Regions from separate parts of the Kluyvera intermedia genome, predicted to be linked through region 1. Evidence: predicted binding sites of a transcription regulator. Region 1 holds the regulator's gene; each other region holds the start of a gene.

Region 1 (3,146 bases):
TTAACCCGGTCAGCAGAATCGGTTTACGGCCGTAGCGGTCTGACAGCGGCCCCCACAAAAGCTGCGCGAGGGCAAAACCGGCGAGGAACAAACTCAGGCTGGCACTCACTGCGGATGCTGGTGTTTGCAGATCTTCCTGAATAACCGCAAAGGCAGGTAAATACATATCTGTCGCCAGAAAACCCAGCACGCTCAGTCCTGCTAGCCAGACTAAAAATCCTTTCCCCGGTTGCATAAATCGACCTTTTTCTCATGAATAAACAATTGCGCAGAGTGTAGAGAGTGCAATGGTGGTTGTGAAACGCTAATATTTGAGTCATGGATTCAAAATATTTGAAGGCAAAAAATGTGGTCTGAATATTCCTTAGAAGTGGTTGATGCCGTTGCGCGCAACGGCAGCTTTAGCGCCGCGGCGCAGGAATTACACCGTGTGCCTTCGGCGGTGAGCTATACCGTCCGTCAGTTAGAGGAATGGCTTGCGGTGCCTTTGTTTGAACGGCGGCACCGGGACGTTGAGCTAACGCCTGCCGGTGCATGGTTTTTGAAAGAAGGGCGATCTGTTATCAAAAAAATGCAGATCACCCGCCAACAGTGTCAGCAGATTGCCAACGGCTGGCGTGGGCAGTTGGCTATTGCGGTAGATAACATCGTTAAACCGGAACGGACTCGCCAGATGATTGTTGATTTCTATCGCCACTTTAACGATGTTGAGCTGATCGTATTTCAGGAAGTTTTCAACGGCGTGTGGGATGCGTTGTCGGATGGTCGCGTGGAACTGGCGATTGGCGCGACCCAGGCCATCCCAATCGGCGGGCGTTTTGCCTTTCGCGACATGGGTAAGCTTAATTGGCACTGCGTTGTCGCCTGTTCGCATCCGCTGGCAAAGATGGAAGGGCCGCTCAGCGATGATGTGTTGCGCAATTGGCCTTCATTGGTGCTTGAGGATACCTCTCGCTCGCTACCCAAGCGGACGACCTGGCTTCTGGATAACCAAAAAAGAGTGGTGGTACCGGACTGGGCGTCGTCGGAAACCTGCATTTCTGCTGGACTATGCGCGGCAATGGTACCCGGACATCGGGCGCAACCGTGGCTTGAGAGCGGGGAGTGGGTCGCATTAACACTGGAAAATCCCTTCCCGGATGCAGCCTGTTGTCTCACCTGGCAGCAAAGCGAAGCCTCACCGGCATTAAGCTGGTTGTTAGAGTATCTGGGAGACAGTGAGACGTTAAACGATGAGTGGCTGCGGACGCCGGAATAAGGCGTCCGCATCAGGACTTAGCGGCGATAGTCGCGATACGGGCCGTCGGCCACGGAGCGGCGTTCGATGAGGCGCGGATGCACCTCAATCGACTGAGACACCTCACGCTTACTTACGATGCGGTCCATCAACATATTGAAGGCCGTTTCACCCAGTGAATCTTTTGGCTGATGAATCGTCGTCAGCGCCGGGGTAAAGAAACGGGAGTTGCGCACGTTATCGTAACCGATAAGCGAAATATCCTGCGGAACCCGCAGACCCATTTCATCGGCAGCACACAGTGCGCCCATCGCCATGACATCGCCACCGCAGAAGATTGCGGTTGGACGAGGGTGCTGGGACAGGATTTGCTGCATCGCACGATAGCCAGACTCAGGCTCAAAATCGCCCTGTACAATCCAGTTGGTTGGGACGTTTATCATCGTCTCTTCCATGGCTTTCATAAAGCCCGCCAGACGACCCGCACCAGTGTTACGCTCCAGCGGCCCTGGGATCACGCCGATATCGCGATGCCCGCGTTCCACCAGATAACGACCCGCCATATAACCGCCCTCAAAGGCGTTATCAATCACGGAGTCAGTAAAGTCAGCTTTGGATTCTCCCCAGTCCATCACCACCATCGGGATGTTGCGATACTCTTCGAGCATCGTGAGCAGAGATTCCGGGTACTCTGAGCACATGACCAACAGGCCATCTACGCGCTTTTGCGCCATCATCGACAAATACGCGCGCTGTTTCTCAAGATTATTCCACGCGTTGCCAAGAATTAGGGTATAGCCTTTCTCAAAGCAGTTTTTCTCAACGGCTTCGATGATTTCAGCAAAATACGCCGCCTCGCTACTGGTTGCCAATAAACCGATCGATTTGGTGTGGTTAACCTTAAGGCTACGCGCCACGGCGCTTGGCGAGTAGTGCAGCTCTTTAATGGCTGCCCAAACCGCTTCACGCGTGTCTTCAGCGACAAAACGGGTTTTGTTAATTACATGTGATACGGTTGTAGTGGAAACGTTTGCGCGCTTCGCTACATCTTTAATTGTTGCCATTCCATCTCACTCCAGACCCTGGCCTGCCCCTGATAAAACCGAAAGGAAAACGTTTGCCTTCACACACCCTGGTACAATCTTGCAGATTGCATTTCGCCGGGAAAACGATACAGGACGACAGGAGGGGGTCAATGGCCGGTACGCTTATAAATAAGCGTCGAATTTTGACTTATCCTGGCGCAAAGTGGAAGAACAAAAACAAACATCCTGCTAAATCTGTGAAGATTTTTACGATTAACTGTGCAAAAATGATTAAACGCAGTTTTACTGTGGAAATCAAAAGGAGAAAAATTGATGAGCACCGATCTTAAGTTGTCACTCGGTACTACCTTTATTGCGCTTGCTCTGATCGTCGCAGCAAGTTTCACCGCTATATTGCATTAATCCCTCTGTGAGGGAGCATCCGCTCCCTCTCGTATTATTGTTACCCAATTAGCAATAATCTTTTGCTGTTTTGTACACTTCTGTTTTTCTGTGATTAATGTCATGCTTTTGCCCCATGTTGTCATGCCGCGTATTGCGTGTGGCTTAGCGGAGCTTTTGTATGAAAATTAATTTTCCCTTATTGGCTTTAGCCATTGGGGCCTTTGGTATTGGTACGACCGAATTCTCGCCGATGGGCTTATTGCCGGTTATCGCGAAAGGGGTTGATGTCTCAATTCCCGCCGCCGGTATGTTGATCAGCGCCTATGCGGTTGGCGTGATGGTTGGCGCGCCGCTGATGACGCTATTACTGTCACATCGCGGTCGTCGTAATGCGCTGATTTTCCTGATGGCTATCTTTACCCTTGGCAACGTACTGTCCGCTATCTCGCCGGACTACACCACCTTAATGCTCTCGCGCA
Region 2 (3,146 bases), 520 kb from region 1:
AAAGAAGGGCGGGTATGCGCAAGCAGCCCGCCTTTTTTCTTATCCTTGAACGATGACCGCCGCCGCGGCGATTTTTGCCCGCTCAACGGCGTCTTCAACGCTATCACCGGTTGCCAGCGCGACGCCCATACGGCGGGAACCGGCGATCTCCGGCTTGCCGAAAAGGCGCAGTTGCACGCCAGCGCCCAGCGCATTTTGCACATTATCAAAAGTGACGTTGCGGCTGGTTAACTGTGGAAGTAACACGGCGGAAGCACAAGGGCCGTACTGACGAATACCGCCAACCGGCAGGCCGAGGAAGGCGCGGACGTGCAGGGCGAATTCAGAGACGTCTTGTGAAATTAGCGTCACCATCCCGGTATCGTGAGGACGCGGTGACACTTCACTGAACACCACATCATCACCACAGACAAACAGTTCAACACCGAACAGACCGTAGCCACCAAGCGCCAACACGACTTCACGTGAGATTTCCTGCGCCCGCGCCAGTGCAAGTTCGCTCATTTGCTGCGGCTGCCAGGATTCGCGATAATCGCCGTCTTCCTGACGATGACCCACCGGTGCGCAAAAATGAACGCCATCTACGGCATTTACTGTCAGCAGGGTGATTTCAAAGTCAAAGTTCACCACGCCCTCAACAATGACACGACCGGCACCTGCCCGTCCGCCCTGTTGTGCGTACTGCCATGCTTGTGCCAGTTGGTCTTCATGGCGAATAAAGGTTTGCCCTTTACCGGATGAGCTCATCACCGGTTTAACGATGCACGGTAGGCCGATATCAATGACGGCCTGACGGAATTGCGCTTCGCTATCGGCAAAGTGATACGCCGAAGTGGGGAGCTTCAGCGTTTCCGCCGCCAGTCGACGGATGCCTTCACGATTCATGGTTAACTTTGTTGCGCGGGCGCAGGGCACCACATGCTGACCGGCCTGTTCAAGCTCAATAAGCATGTCGGTGGCAATGGCTTCAATTTCGGGCACGATAAAGTCAGGTTTTTCCTGCTCAACCAGAGCCTTTAACACCCTCTCATCAAGCATATTAATAACATAGGAACGATGTGCGACGTGCATTGCTGGCGCATCGGCATAACGATCAACCGCAATGACCTCAATCCCTAATCGTTGACATTCAATGGCGACTTCTTTGCCTAATTCACCCGAACCCAAAAGCATTACGCGCGTCGCAGCAGGACGCAGAGCTGTGCCTAATAACGTCATGACCCATTCCACCGTCTATCCAAAATTTGACGCATTATAAACGAAAACGTTTGCGTCTGTCTTGTTATCGCTGTTTTGTCGGCACTATCACCTTAAATTTGCGCATCTTTATGCGTAACAGACATATCCTGACATCTGCTCGCTTAGGCTGGGTTATTAATGCATTTCTACTGGAGGTCATATGTCAGGTTGGCTTAATCAACTGCAATCATTGCTTGGACAGAAATCAGGTGACGGGAAAAAAGATCTCAGCCAGATGCTGGTGCCTGGCGCTTTAGGTGGGCTGGCTGGGTTGCTGGTGGCCAGCAAATCGTCGCGCAAAATGCTTGCAAAGTATGGCACTGGCGCGCTGCTGGTCGGCGGTGGTGCAGTTGCCGGAAGCGTGCTGTGGAACAAGTATAAAGATAAATTGCGTGCAAGCCCGCAAACTGAAACGAAATACGGCGAACCGGCGGCCCCGCTTGATGTTCGTACTGAACGCATGATTCTGGCGCTGGTCTTTGCCGCGAAGAGTGACGGGCATATTGATGCAAAAGAACAGGCTGCCATCGAGCAACAGTTGCGTGAGGCGGGTGTGGAAGAGCAGGGACGGGCGATCATCGCTCAGGCGATTGAGCAACCGCTGGATCCGCAGCGTTTGGCACGTGACGTTCATAACGAAGAAGAGGCGTTAGAGCTTTATTTCATCAGCTGTGCCTCCATTGATATCGATCACTTTATGGAGCGCAGCTATCTGAACGCGCTGGGCGATGCACTGAAACTGCCGCTTGAAGTACGTGAAGGGATTGAACAGGATTTACAGCTGCAAAAACAGCAACTTTAACGGTCAGAACGCAGGTTTTGCTTGCATCGCCGTCTAATTTGTCCACCCTTAGAGGGTGTGACTAAAACAGATGAATAATGAGATGCCACCTAAAGCGAAACGGATCCCCCACACCATGACATTGCATGGTGATACGCGTATTGATAACTACTATTGGCTGCGTGATGACACACGGTCTGAGCCTGCGGTACTTGACTATTTAAAGCAGGAGAATGACTACGGGCGGGAGGCGATGTCCTCGCAGCGCAGCTTACAGGACAACGTTCTTAAAGAGATTATTGACCGAATTCCGCCCCGTGAAGTCTCCACTCCCTATATCAAAAATGGTTACCGCTACCGACAGGTCTATGAGCCGGGACACGAGTATGCGATTTACCAGCGTCAGGCGTTAAACGAAGAAACCTGGTCGCTGCTGATTGATGAAAATAAACGCGCGGCGGACAGTGAGTTTTATACGCTGGGCGGCCTCAATGTTGCGCCAGATAATAATCTGCTGGCCGTTACCGAAGATTTTCTATCACGTCGCCAGTACGGTTTGCGCTTCCGCCATTTGGACAGTGAAACCTGGCTGCCGGAGGTTATTGAAGATGTCTCTCCTGGCGTGGTGTGGGGAAATGACTCACGTACCCTCTATTACGTGCGTCAGCATCCGACCACGCTGCTGCCATGGCAGGTCTGGCGTCATCAGATAGGCGCGCCCACTTCACAAGATGAGTTAATTTATGAGGAAGCTGACGAAGCATTCTATGTCAGCCTACATAAAACCTCTTCACGTAAGTACGTGGTGATTGCCCTTTCCAGTGCGACCACCAGTGAAATGCTGTTGCTGGATGCTGATAAAGCTCATGCACAGCCTCAGTCGTACCTGCCGCGTCGTAAAGATCATGAATACAGCCTCGATCATTATCAGCAGCAGTTCTATCTACGTTCCAACCGTGACGGTAAAAACTTTGGCCTTTACCGCAGCGAAAGCTGGGAAGAGAGCGCGTGGCAAACGGTGATCCCGCCACGTGATACGGTGATGCTGGAAGATTTCACCCTGTTTCGCGATTGGCTGGTGGTGGAAGAACGCCAGCAGGGGTTAATTCGTCTACGGCAGATCCAT
Region 3 (3,146 bases), 1.4 Mb from region 1:
CGCCATTGCAGGCGCCGGTGGCCGCATGGGACGGCAGTTAATTCAGGCCACGATGGCGATGGAAGGAGTACAACTGGGGGCGGCACTCGAGCGTGATGGCTCCTCTTTACTGGGCAGCGATGCCGGTGAACTGGCGGGCGTTGGAAAATCTGGCGTAACCGTTCAGAGCAGCCTCGAAGCGGTAAAAGACGATTTCGATGTCTTTATCGATTTTACCCGCCCGGAAGGCACGCTGACGCATCTGGCATTTTGTCGGCAGCACGCAAAAGGCATGGTGATTGGCACGACCGGGTTTGATGATGCCGGTAAGCAGGCCATTCGCGATGCATCGCAGGATATTGCCATTGTGTTTGCCGCCAACTTTAGCGTTGGCGTGAACGTGATGCTTAAACTGCTGGAGAAAGCGGCGAAGGTGATGGGCGACTACACCGACATCGAAATTATTGAAGCGCACCACCGTCATAAAGTCGACGCACCGTCAGGGACGGCGCTGGCGATGGGGGAGGCGATTGCCGGGGCGCTGGATAAAGATCTGAAAGACTGCGCGGTCTATTCCCGCGAAGGTTATACCGGCGAGCGTGTACCGGGCACCATCGGATTTGCCACCGTGCGCGCGGGCGATATCGTTGGTGAACATACCGCGATGTTTGCCGATATTGGCGAGCGTGTGGAGATTACTCACAAGGCTTCCAGCCGGATGACCTTTGCTAACGGCGCGGTCAGATCGGCATTGTGGCTTAATGCTAAGTCAAATGGTCTTTTTGATATGCGTGATGTGCTGAATTTGAATGATCTATAGCAACTTATTACCCATCGTGATGTGGTTATTGTAGTCATAGTTAATTGATTACAAAGGGCAATATTTTATTGCCCTTTATTTTATCTATTTTTTGCTTATTATATTTGTCAGTCGCTTGTTTTAATGTGTTTTGATGTCTAATTCTGTTGTTTAAATGTAAATTTTGACCATCTGGTCTACTTTTCACTGCCCCTTCCAACGGTTTACCATTCTTCATCCCCCGCAAGCGTTTTCTATGATGACTTAGTTGATCTTTTTGGGCGCTTTTAACGAGTGATTTAGCCAACACCACAAAATAATGATAAAAATTGTCCTTTAAGGTAGACTTTTGCCGAGGCTGTCTCTAGAATGCCGCCGTTTGCCAGAAATACGTCGGTAAGCAGATTTGCATTGATTTGCACCATTGTTATGCATTAATATGCAAATAAAGCGAGTAAATATTCTCTGGAGGGTGTTTTGATTAAGTCAGCGCTATTGGTTCTGGAAGACGGAACCCAGTTTTACGGTCGGGCCATCGGGGCAACAGGTTCGGCGGTTGGGGAAGTCGTTTTCAATACTTCAATGACCGGTTATCAAGAAATCCTCACTGATCCTTCCTATTCTCGCCAAATCGTTACTCTTACTTATCCTCATATCGGCAATGTCGGCACCAATGCTGCTGACGAAGAATCCTCTCAGGTACATGCGCAAGGCCTGGTCATTCGCGACCTGCCGCTGATTGCCAGCAACTACCGCAATACCGAAGACCTCTCTTCCTACTTAAAGCGCCATAACATCGTGGCGATTGCCGATATCGATACCCGTAAGTTAACCCGCCTGCTGCGCGAGAAAGGCGCTCAGAACGGCTGCATCATTGCAGGCGATAACCTGGATGCGACGCTGGCACTGGAAAAAGCCAAAGCGTTCCCGGGCTTAAATGGGATGGACCTGGCAAAAGAAGTCACCACTGCGGAAACCTACGGTTGGACGCAAGGTAGCTGGACGCTGGCAGGTGAACTGCCGGAAGCGAAGTCCGAAGAAGAGCTGCCTTTCCACGTGGTTGCTTATGATTTTGGTGCGAAACGCAACATTCTGCGCATGCTGGTAGACCGCGGTTGCCGCCTGACGGTAGTACCGGCTAAAACCTCCGCAGAAGACGTCCTGAAAATGAATCCAGACGGTATCTTCCTCTCCAACGGCCCCGGTGACCCGGCTCCGTGTGACTATGCCATCGACGCGATTGAAAAATTCCTCCAGACCGATGTCCCGGTATTCGGCATCTGCCTGGGTCATCAGCTGCTGGCGCTGGCGAGCGGTGCGAAAACCATCAAGATGAAATTCGGTCACCACGGCGGCAACCACCCGGTGAAAGATATCGATAACAACGTGGTGATGATTACTGCGCAGAACCACGGTTTTGCGGTAGATGAAGCTTCCCTACCAGCTAACCTGCGCGTAACCCACAAATCGCTGTTTGATGGCACCTTACAAGGCATCCATCGTACCGATAAACCGGCGTTCAGCTTCCAGGGTCACCCTGAAGCGAGCCCAGGTCCACACGACGCTGCGCCGCTGTTCGACCATTTTATCGAGTTAATTGAGCAATACCGTCAGTCCGCGAAATAATCAGGAGTTAATGAGCCATGCCAAAACGTACAGACATAAAAAGTATCCTGATTCTGGGCGCGGGCCCGATTGTTATCGGTCAGGCGTGTGAGTTTGACTACTCCGGTGCCCAGGCGTGTAAAGCGCTGCGCGAAGAGGGCTACCGCGTCATTCTGGTGAACTCCAACCCGGCGACCATCATGACCGACCCGGAAATGGCCGATGCAACCTATATCGAGCCGATTCACTGGGAAGTGGTGCGTAAAATTATCGAAAAAGAACGTCCGGATGCTGTCCTGCCAACCATGGGCGGCCAGACTGCACTGAACTGTGCGCTGGAACTCGAACGTCAGGGCGTACTTGAAGAGTTTGGCGTAACCATGATTGGCGCCACTGCTGACGCGATTGATAAAGCCGAAGACCGTCGCCGTTTTGACGTGGCGATGAAGAAAATCGGCCTCGACACCGCGCGCTCTGGCATCGCCCACACTATGGAAGAAGCGCTGGCAGTTGCTGCTGACGTTGGCTATCCGTGCATCATCCGTCCATCCTTCACCATGGGCGGCACCGGTGGCGGTATCGCCTACAACCGTGAAGAGTTCGAAGAAATTTGCGAACGCGGTCTGGATCTTTCCCCAACTAAAGAGCTGCTGATTGATGAGTCGCTGATTGGCTGGAAAGAGTACGAGATGGAAGTAGTGCGTGATAAAAACGACAACTGCATCATCGTCTGCTCCATCGAAAACTTTGACGCCATGGGTAT
Region 4 (3,146 bases), 1.1 Mb from region 1:
CGGAGGTGGTGCCACGCACAATGGAATCGTCCACCAGCAACACGTTCTTATCGCGGAACTCAGCGCGGTTAGCGTTGAGCTTACGGCGTACAGATTTACGACGCAGCTGCTGACCCGGCATGATAAAGGTACGGCCAACGTAGCGGTTTTTCACAAACCCCTGGCGGTACGGTTTATCCAGAATGCGGGCGATTTCCAGGGCGATATCGCAAGAGGTTTCCGGAATAGGAATCACCACGTCGATGTCGAGATCTTCCCATTCACGCGCAATTTTCTCGCCAAGCTTGGTGCCCATATTAACGCGGGCGCTGTAGACGGAAATTTTGTCGATAAAGGAGTCCGGACGCGCAAAGTAGACGTATTCGAACAGGCACGGGTTACTGACTGGGTTATCGGCACACTGACGGGTAAACAGCTGCCCTTTCTCAGTAATGTAGATAGCTTCGCCAGGCGCGACATCACGCAAGAATTCGAAGCCCAACGTATCCAGCGCTACGCTTTCGGAGGCCACCATATATTCGGTACGACCATCGCCAATATCACGCTTGCCCAGCACCAGCGGGCGGATACCGTTAGGGTCGCGGAAAGCAACCATACCGTGGCCGATAATCATCGCCACGCAGGCATAGGCACCGCGGATCTGGCGATTGGTTGCTGCGATCGCGGCGAAAATGTTATCGGCTTCCAGCGGATAGTGACGGAAGTTATCCAGCTCGCTGGCAAAGATATTGAGCAGGATTTCAGAATCGGAAGTGGTGTTGATGTGACGGCGTTTTTCTTCAAACAGCTTTTGACGTAACTCATGCGCATTGGTCAGATTGCCGTTGTGCGCAAGCGTAATACCGTACGGGGAGTTGACGTAGAAAGGCTGAGCTTCAGAAGCACTGGAGCTGCCCGCTGTTGGATAACGCACATGGCCAATACCCATGTTGCCCTGCATACGTTGCATGTGGCGAGCTTCAAAGACATCGCTGACCAGGCCGTTCGCCTTACGCAACCGGAAGCAGTTGTTGGCATCAATGGTGATGATGCCAGCGGCATCCTGACCACGGTGCTGAAGCACCGTTAGCGCATCATAAATCGACTGGTTAACCGGCATGACACCGGCGATACCGACAATACCGCACATACGTCTTTTCCTCGTTCAGCAACGACCCAAGGTTTATACCTTGGGCAAGAAACTTGACGAGCTTTGCAGGTAGTCAAAAAACCATCTGATGACGGGTGAGAAATAGGGAATAAACTGCGAGTGTAGCCAGTCATCGCTTTTCGCCATTCCGGTAAAAGTGTCGAGGAAAAACAAGATAGCGGCGATAATCAGCACCCCACGTAAAGCGCCGAAGCAGATCCCCAATACCCTGTCTGTACCCGACAGACCGGTTTTTTCCACCAGTTGGCCTATCACATAGTTCACGATAGCACCAACGATGAGCGTCACGATAAACAGCGCCGCAATAGCAATCCCATTTCGAACTCGTTCATCTTCAAAGCCCGTAAACCAGACAGACAGTTCCGTGTAGTAATGGCTGGCAACATAGAAGGCACAGCCCCAGGTTACCAACGATAACGCTTCACGAACGAAGCCGCGGATAAGGCTCACTAAGCAAGAAAAGCCCAGTACCGCGATAATGGCATAATCAATCCAGACCATAAATGTCCCACGATTTTACGCCCTGTCATCCAGTTCGGGCGCATTCTAACAGAAAAAGAAAACGTTTGCGTAGGGATTTCCTTCCCTGGCATAAATAAAAAATGGCGCTGAAAAAATATTCAACGCCATCGTTTTTTGGTCGTTTTCAGCGTTGTCCAGACCCCTCACCCTAGCCCTCTCCCCGCAGGGGAGAGGGAACCGTAGAGAGCCGTTGATAAGTTCGGTACCGGCTTTCACTCTCGCCCCTATAGGGAGAGCGACCGCTGAGAGCCGTTGTTAAGTCCGGCACCGACTTTCTCCCTCGCCCCTCTGGGGAGAGCGACCGTAGAGAGCCGTTGATAAATCCAGCTCTGACTTTCTCCCTCGCCCTTCTGGGGAGAGCGACCGTAGAGAGCCGTTGATAAATCCGGCACCGACTTTCTCCCTCGCCCCTCTGGGGAGAGCGACCGTAGAGAGCCGTTGATAAATCCGGCTCCGACTTTCTCCCTCGCCCCTCTGGGGAGAGGGCCGGGGTGAGGGGAAAAACCTTCGCCCTAGTTCGGCGTGTATCCCATCACTACGCCACTTAACCCCGACAACTGTTTCAGCTCGCCAAGCGAACCTTTCAGCTTATCTTTCGAGGCATCTGGCCCTACCAGAATTCGGGTAATTTTACCCTGAACTGGCGTCGAAGGCGACGTGTAAGCACGGTAGCCTGCACCGCGAAGGCTGGCGACAATTTCGTTCACCTTATCGGCATTCTTCAACGCGCCAAGCTGCACGACATAGGCTTTACCTACCGGCGCGGGCTTATCTTCCGCGGCTGGTTTCGGTGGCGGCGCAGTTACGGTAGGTTCGGTAACCGGCTGTGGTTTAGGCTTCGGCTTTTCGACCGGCTTCGGTTTTGGTAGCTCCGCAGCAGGTGGGATCTGTTCCAGATCGCCATTGCCATTGACTGCCAGTCGGCTGGAGTCCAGTGAAGGTGCCGCAGCATCCCCCGCTCTCACCTCTTCGGCAGCCCCCTCAGGCGGCTGCGCTGGCAGAGCCTGAGTCGCTGTAGGCAGCATATCAGGCTCGTCGCGGTCACCCGGTTTTGGCACCAGTGGAATCGCAGCAAATTCATCCTGATAATGTTTTTTTTGCCCGTCAAGCAGCCCTGGCAGCACAATAACGCCCAGCGCAACCAATACTATCGTCCCAACAAGACGGTTTTGAAACTTACTTGCCACCGGCTCTCCCCGCGTCTAACTCTTCCATCACATGCGCTACCGTGTGGAATGATCCACACACCAGCACCGTATCTTCAGGCGCTGCGTCAGCCATGGCGGCATGCCATGCTTGCGCAACGCTGGTATAAAGGGTTCCCGCACGCAGCTGCTCGCGCAGCTGCTGGGCCGTCGCACCGCGCGGTCCTTCAAGAGGCGCGCAATACCAGCTATCGACCACTTCATCCAGGCATGCCAACGTACCGGCAATATCCTTATCATGCAGCATACCAATAACCGCCAGTACTCGC

Evidence for each region. Region 1 encodes PurR, which represses purine synthesis genes. Its sites were predicted from a motif close to CANGCAAACGTTTGCNTG; they were not measured.
Region 2: the regulator PurR is predicted to act here: its motif matches at 1,258-1,275, upstream of purT (formate-dependent phosphoribosylglycinamide formyltransferase).
Region 3: the regulator PurR is predicted to act here: its motif matches at 1,147-1,164, upstream of carA (glutamine-hydrolyzing carbamoyl-phosphate synthase small subunit).
Region 4: the regulator PurR is predicted to act here: its motif matches at 1,706-1,723, upstream of cvpA (colicin V production protein).

Annotation. Positions count from the first base shown of each region.
Region 1 covers NZ_CP139986.1:2,597,887-2,601,032, reverse strand. The annotation lists gene punC (purine nucleoside transporter PunC) at 1-235, opposite strand, end outside; gene punR (DNA-binding transcriptional activator PunR) at 347-1,258, shown strand; gene purR (HTH-type transcriptional repressor PurR) at 1,276-2,301, opposite strand; gene U0026_RS12555 (hypothetical protein) at 2,433-2,612, shown strand; gene cydH (cytochrome bd-I oxidase subunit CydH) at 2,596-2,685, shown strand; gene U0026_RS12550 (MFS transporter) at 2,846-3,146, shown strand, end outside.
Region 2 covers NZ_CP139986.1:2,078,320-2,081,465, forward strand. The annotation lists gene purT (formate-dependent phosphoribosylglycinamide formyltransferase) at 40-1,218, opposite strand; gene U0026_RS10105 (tellurite resistance TerB family protein) at 1,400-2,041, shown strand; gene ptrB (oligopeptidase B) at 2,124-3,146, shown strand, end outside.
Region 3 covers NZ_CP139986.1:3,970,723-3,973,868, reverse strand. The annotation lists gene dapB (4-hydroxy-tetrahydrodipicolinate reductase) at 1-799, shown strand, start outside; gene U0026_RS19150 (hypothetical protein) at 840-1,085, opposite strand; gene carA (glutamine-hydrolyzing carbamoyl-phosphate synthase small subunit) at 1,256-2,404, shown strand; gene carB (carbamoyl-phosphate synthase large subunit) at 2,422-3,146, shown strand, end outside.
Region 4 covers NZ_CP139986.1:1,531,658-1,534,803, reverse strand. The annotation lists gene purF (amidophosphoribosyltransferase) at 1-1,129, opposite strand, end outside; gene cvpA (colicin V production protein) at 1,163-1,651, opposite strand; gene dedD (cell division protein DedD) at 2,185-2,859, opposite strand; gene folC (bifunctional tetrahydrofolate synthase/dihydrofolate synthase) at 2,849-3,146, opposite strand, start outside.